Regions from separate parts of the Bradyrhizobium sp. 172 genome, predicted to be linked through region 2. Evidence: riboswitches for the same ligand, from Rfam matches in the RefSeq annotation. Region 2 holds a riboswitch; the other holds the start of a gene.

Region 1 (3,400 bases), 1.9 Mb from region 2:
CATAAGACTGAACCCAGCCATGCTTGGTGAAAGCGAAGCCCAACAGCTGCTCGGCAAAGTATTGAACCATGTCATTGCGCTCGAACTCACCGTGTACGAGCACGTCCAGGCCGATATCTTCCTGCCACTTCACGGTACGGGCTGTCTCCGCTTTCAGAAGCTGCTCGTACTGCGTGTCATTCAACGTTCCCCGCGCATGAGCCGCGCGCGCATTCCGGACATCGGCCGTTTGCGGGAAGGATCCGATGGTTGTCGTTGGAAACATCGGCAATGCGAACGCGACGCGCTGGACGTCGGCACGCTGGGTGAACGCACTGCGACGGCGAAGCATGCTATCGTCGATCGCGGCGATTCGTCCGGCGACATTCGCATTGTGGATCTCGGGCGATGTTTCGCGGGTGACGGCTGCCCCCTCCGAAAGCGCAAGTTCATCGGCCACCTCGGCAGCATGGCCGGCCAGCGCTTTGCCCAATATCGAAAGTTCCTTGATCTTCTGAACTGAGAACGCCAGCCATGTCTTCAGATTGGGATCGAGATCGGTCTCTAGCTCAATGTCGATCGGAACATGAAGCAGCGAGCAGGAAGGAGCAATCTGAACACGGTGCCTGCCCAATTTTTGGACCATAGGAGCAAGTTGGTCGAGCAGCGCCGGAAGATTGGAGCGCCACACGTTCCGACCATCAACGACGCCTAGTGAGACCACGAGATCTCTACGGGTTGTGGCGACAATTGCGTCCAACTGGTCAGGTGCCCGAACCAGATCCACATGAAGCCCGGCAACGGGCAAGGCCAAGGTTGTTTCAAGATTGTCGCCGATAGCCCCGAAATATGTGGCCAGCATTATTTTAAGGGCCGGCACAACCTTTGCGAAATGAGCATAGGCCCGGCGGACAGCCGCCCGCGATGCTTCGTCGACGTCCATCACCAGGCATGGCTCGTCCAGCTGAACCCATTCAGCACCGCGCGAGGATAGTTCGCGGAGAACATCGACATAGACTGGGAGGAGCCGATCGAGCAGCGACAGCGGATTGAATGCGGGATTTGCGCTTTTGCCGAGCTTCAGGAAAGTGACTGGGCCAACTAGGACGGGGCGCGTTTGGTAGCCGAGGCTTTTTGCCTCCTCATATTCCTCGATCGGCTTTCGAGAGGAATACTTAAAGATCTGATCCCGGTGAAATTCCGGCACCATGTAGTGGTAGTTGGTATCGAACCACTTCGTCATTTCCTGTGCGGCTACGCCAGGCCCGTGCTGAGCGTGACCACTGTCCTGAGCGCCACGCGCCATGGTGAAGTAGGTCTTGAGCGACACAGGACCTTCGGTCCAGCCATAGACGTCGGGAATGGCGCCGACCATTAGGCTGGTATCGAGCACATGGTCGTAAAACGAGAAGTCATTCGAAGGAATGACGGTCGCACCGCGGGATTTCTGCCGTGCCCAATTAGCGGCACGAAGTCCACTCCCCGCCTCGAGGAGCTCGGCTTCGCTGGAGTTTCCCGCCCAGTAGCTCTCGAGCGCGACTTTGAGTTCGCGTCGTGGGCCGATGCGTGACGTCCCCAGTGTGGCAACGGGAAGCGAAAGAAAAGACATAGCTCAGACCCCATGATTGGGGCAAAGGCCATGGCGGACGCATGCAGCGAATATCGCGTGAGCGACAGCTGCTTGGCGCACACCGGGACACCCCGCCCGTGGACGATATATTGTCGAGGCAGGTCTCCTGGCTCGCGGGTCGTCGCTGCTGTCCGGCCTTCCCGAAGCCGCATGGCTTCAGTGACTTCGTTGGACAGCGGCTCGCCGCTTACAGTTGCGGGGGCAGCGCCGGCATTGCACCGGCTTCCCTCTTAGCTCCGGATCAAACGAATCCGAAGACCACGACGACTGGCATTAGGCGCACGAGGATCGATCCGTCAACCTACTAAGTGTCGCCGCGATATTGCCCAAGCGATTGCGAGCTGTACCAGCTAGGGCACAACGGTCTTACTCCCGGCCTGGTAAAAACGCCTAGATCTGTGGAGCCTCCGCTTGTGAATGCGTCCGTCAACACCCGCTTGGCGTACTCGGATGAGCCAACGCGAGCAGAACGAACGCGGTGGGCGCTTCGACATCTGCGTGATCGCGACAATCCGGTCTTTTCCGTCAGCAGCTTCTCGAACTCGCCCGCGAGGACGTTTGCGATCATCCTCGGCCGGCATCCGCTTGATCACAGCGCCATGAGGCTTCTTAGGAATTGTCAAGGCCGGGTTGCTCCAGGATCAAACGGATGATCAGGCCGGACTGCCCGGACTGCCTGTGTTCGGCGGACCCCGCGACGAGCCGTGAGCTCGATCGCTCCGTGGCGTTGGTCAAGATGATCTCCTTCGGTGTGCCAAGCATTTACGTGCTGAGCGACTTTGGCCGCGCATTCGTTGTTTCCGTCGCCGCTGGCGAGTAGTGCAGCCTGGACGTTGGCCTGCGCGGCATCGCAGGAACAGTTCCGGACGTCAGGATGCGCGCTAACTTGCGAAACTGGAGTAAGCAGCGAGAGCGCGGGCGGCGGGGATCCTGTTACGACCCTAGCTCCATGCACTCGTGCATGGTGACCGTGGGCAAGCGGATGCCGAGCTTCTCGTACGTCTTCAGGATCTCCGGACCGATCTCGTCGCGCGTGGAGACCGTCTCTTCGGCTTCGAAGTGACCTAGCTTTAGATATCCTGCAAGCTGATCTTGGGATATTCGACGCCCGTCCACCTCGCCTCGGCTCGTCAGCCAACGACGATAAGCCTCAACGCGACGACCTGGAGCATCGAGGCGGCCTTGTCATTATTCGAAACAAATTTGACGGTCTCCTCTGACCGAGCCCTTCGAGCGTTTCTCGGAGTCGATCAGCGCCTTAAGCTCATAACGATGTTGATCGACCTCGATACGCCGCACGCGGACGGCGGCCTCCACAAGCTCGACATCTAGTCCTTCGTTCGCGAAATCGAGCGGTGAAGCCTTCTGGACGCGGGCTGGTTATGTTGTCTTAGACGGGACACAGGTGTCAGGCACCGGACAGACCACAGCGCATTGCGGCGTGTCGGAATGGCCCTCGCACTCCGTACACTTTTTTGCATCGATAACGTAAATGTCGCGCTTGAGGCTGATCGCCGCGTTGGGACACTCGAACTCACATGCCCCACAAACGGTACATTGCGAAGCGACGATCTTGTAAGCCATGCCTTCCGACTCCTTAGGCGAGCGATGCCATTGGCGATCCCTTTCAAATGCCGTGCCAAGGACAGGCGCGCTCAATGATGGGCAATTTGCCCAATGGTGCTGTGCGGGGTCTGAGACCATGTTGCATCTGCGACAGCATGGGCCGCTTCAATATCAAGCCGTGCGAGCCCTCGGGCCCCTACTCCGATAGCCAGTCGCGACTCGACT
Region 2 (3,400 bases):
TCACGCGCCAGCACCGAGATTGCGGCACCGCCGGAGGCGAAGTTCGCCAGCATCGCGATCGTCACTTCCTGCGGATAGGCCGAGACGCCCTGCGCGACGATGCCGTGATCGCCGGCGAAGATGATGATCGGCACCCGCGCCGCGCGCGGCTGCTCGGTTGCTTGCAGGCCCGCAAGCTCGATCGCGAGCTGCTCGAGCCGGCCGAGCGCGCCGGTCGGTTTCGTCAGTTGCGCCTGCCGCGCCACCGCCGCCCCGCGATGGACTGCGGAGATATCGGGGCATTGTTGGGTGACCCATTCGGGGAGCATGCTGCCTCGCTTGCCTCACAGCCTGCGCTTGAGGATGTAACTGTCCATGATCCAGCCGTGCCGTTCGCGCGCCTCTTGCCGCACGGCGACGATGCGCGGGCCGATCTCGGCCAGCGCGCCGGACATCACGATCTGATCGGGCATGCCGAGATAGGCCCCCCACCAGATGTGCAGGCCCGCCGGATCAAGCGACTGGAACGCCGTGCCGCCGTCGAGCATCACCACCACGGTATCGACACCTGCCGGCCAACCGCCATCGCGCAAGCGGCGTCCGGTCGAAACTAGAAAGGGCTCGCCGATGTCGTTGAGCGGCAACGCATGCGCCGCACACAGCGCCTGGATCGAGGTGATGCCGGGCACGACCTCGATCTTTGGCGAGGGATTGAGCCGCCGCGCAATGCGCAGCGAGGAATCATAAAGCGAGGGATCGCCCCAGATCAGCAGCGCGACCTTGCCCTCTCCTTCGAGATGATCCCCGATCGTCTGCGACCAGACGGCGGCCACGGCATCATGCCAATCGTCCACGCCCTTGCGATAGTCCGCTTCAGCGGCGTCCCGCACGGGCAGATCGAACTCGGCAATGCGGGTCGTGTCGCTGGTGAGCAGATCGGCGCAGATCGTCCGCCTGAGATCGGCGAGGTCGGACTTGGCCGTCCCCTTGCGGGGGATCAGGACGAGATCGGCCGCGTTGATGGCAGTAATCGCGGCACGCGTGAGCTGCTCGGGATCGCCGCAACCGATGCCTATCAGAGAGAGCGTGAGCATGGTGGCTGCGAAGGGCGGCCATCATGGCCGCCCGTTCGCTTGTCTCTAGGCCGCGCTGTGCAAACGCGGCGTGACGAGGCCGGGCGCGGTGACGCCGCGCAGCGACTTTGCCAGCGCGAGCACGCCGAGATCGGCGAGCGGCTCAATCACGATGACCAGCGCATAGGACGCCGCGAAGGTCGCGATGTTGGCGAGGTTGGTCGCGCCGAAGCCGGAGCCATAAATCGCCCAGAACGCCACCCAGGCGATGACGCCCGCCTGATAGGTCGTCGAAAGCGCCAGCGCCTGGCGGTACTTCAGATCGACATAGGCCGTGTTGCTCGAAATGATCCGCGTGGCGATCGCCTGGATTCCGAACAGCGGCACCAATAGCGTGGTGACGTTCATGCCATATTGCGGCAAGTCGGGCGGCTCGAAGAAGATGCCCTGGAACAGCAGGCCAAACGCGAGGCCGAAGGCCGCAGGCGCCGCGCCAAACAGCAGGAACAAGGTCGAGCCGAGGATGAAGTGCACTTCGGAGACGCCGACCGGGAAGTGCGGCAGGATCTCGAAGAAGATAAACACAAGTCCCGTGGTGGCGAGCGTCCGCGCCGCGAACGACGTGATGCCCTGCTCGCGCACGGTCTCAACCGCGAGCTTCAAGGCAACGCCGCCGACGGCAATGCCGGTTGCATAACTCAGCACGAGCTTGGCGTCCGAGACTAGTCCGGGTTCGATATGCATGGCTCAGATCCTTCTTGCCGTCACACCCGACGGCCTTGGCCTCAAAACATGCACGGCCGGTCTCCTGGCTCGCGGTTCACTGGGAGTCTCCGGCCTTCCCGGGCCTCGCGGCCCAGTGGCTGATCGAAGTCCCTCACCGCTTACAGTCGCGGGGGCGGCTGGGGTTTTGGGCGCCGCAACTGGGTCCGCCCATCCCCATTCCCGATTATGCTCCGGCGCTTTGCGCCGCATCGAGCACCATGCGTCTCCTGTGTGCCTCTTTCGCCGGCCGGGCGTCAAGGGGCGACGGGCGGACGAGGCGGTCATGACGGATAATTCCCCGCCAGCGCGCCGAACAGGATGACGGCCGCCGTGGAGGCCGCTCCGCCCCGCGCAAGCTGCTCTGCAAGTTCCGAAATGGTGGTGCGGACCAGCCGCTCATCGGGACGGCCGAGCGATTCGGCAAACAACGCCGGCGTGGTTGGGGCGAGCCCGTGCTCGATCAATTTGACGACCAACGCCGGAAACGTCCGCCGGCCCATATAGACCACGGTCGTCGCCTCCGGATCGGCCAGCGCCGCCCAATTGAGATCTGGCGGCAGCTCGCCGGTGACGTCCGCCCCGGTCACGAACTGCACGCGGCGCGAGGTGTGACGCCGGGTCAGCGGAATGCCGGCTTGCGCGGCGGCGACACAGGCCGAGGTGACGCCGGGAATGATCTCGTAGCCGATGCCCGCTTCACGCAGCGTCTCGAGCTCCTCCTCGAGCCGGCCAAAGATGCCGGCATCGCCCGACTTCAACCGGACCACGCGCGCGCCTGTCACGGCATAGTCGACCAGCAGGCGGTTGACATGGTGCTGCTTGGTCGAGGCCCGCCCTGCCCGCTTTCCCACCGCGACGAGATTGGCGCCGGGCCGGGCCAGATCGAGGATCGCGCCTGAAGCAAGATCGTCATAGAGCACAACGTCGGCCTCGCGCAGCCGCGCTGCACCCTTGAGCGTGAGCAGCTCGGGATCGCCGGGCCCGGCGGAGACAAAGGAGACAAAACCGCTCACCGGTCCTCCGCGATCAGATGGAAGAACGTGCCGGTGGCTTGTCCCCGCCGCGAGCCGGTCTCGGCAATGACCGCACCTGTCGCGTCGTGCACGACCGCCAGCGCCGTGTCGGGCTGCGCGACTATGGTCGAATAGTGGAATTCATGGCCACGCAGGCGTGCACCCGCCTGATGACCCGGCATCGGCGCGGCGAGCTCGGCCAGACGATAGCCCAGATGCATGCGGCGCTTGGCAAAGCTCGTCTCCAGGCCGAGCAGGCCCGTCATCTCGTGGCTGATGCCATCGGCGTCGGTCAAAGCGGTGCCCAGCACCATATAGCCCCCGCATTCGCCGTGCACCGGGCGCGTCTCGGCGAAGGCGCGCAATCCGCTGCGGAAGCGCGCATTGGCAGCGATCCTGCCGGCCTGCAGCTCGGGATAGCCGCCAGGCAGCCAGCACACATCGGCGACCGGATCAGGGGCTTCATCGGCGAGCGGCGAGAATGTCGAGATCTCCGCACCCGCCGCGCGCCACGCTTCCAGCATGTGCGGATAGACGAAGGAGAACGCGGCATCACGGGCAAGCGCAATG

The links. A riboswitch is a leader RNA that binds a small molecule or an ion and turns the genes downstream of it on or off. The one in region 2 is predicted to bind cobalamin.
Region 1: linked by a shared signal. The riboswitch ahead of metE (5-methyltetrahydropteroyltriglutamate--homocysteine S-methyltransferase) and the one ahead of IVB07_RS24950 (energy-coupling factor ABC transporter permease) in region 2 are both predicted to bind cobalamin.

The regions. Positions count from the first base shown of each region.
Region 1 is NZ_CP064701.1:7,032,077-7,035,476, forward strand. It holds gene metE (5-methyltetrahydropteroyltriglutamate--homocysteine S-methyltransferase) at 1-1,588, opposite strand, end outside; cobalamin riboswitch at 1,688-1,887, opposite strand; gene IVB07_RS33395 (hypothetical protein) at 2,259-2,429, shown strand; gene IVB07_RS33400 (4Fe-4S binding protein) at 2,990-3,193, opposite strand.
Region 2 is NZ_CP064701.1:5,157,071-5,160,470, forward strand. It holds gene cobT (nicotinate-nucleotide--dimethylbenzimidazole phosphoribosyltransferase) at 1-308, opposite strand, end outside; gene cobF (precorrin-6A synthase (deacetylating)) at 324-1,073, opposite strand; gene IVB07_RS24950 (energy-coupling factor ABC transporter permease) at 1,119-1,796, opposite strand; cobalamin riboswitch at 1,833-2,053, opposite strand; gene cobA (uroporphyrinogen-III C-methyltransferase) at 2,099-2,830, opposite strand; gene IVB07_RS24960 (cobyrinate a,c-diamide synthase) at 2,827-3,400, opposite strand, start outside.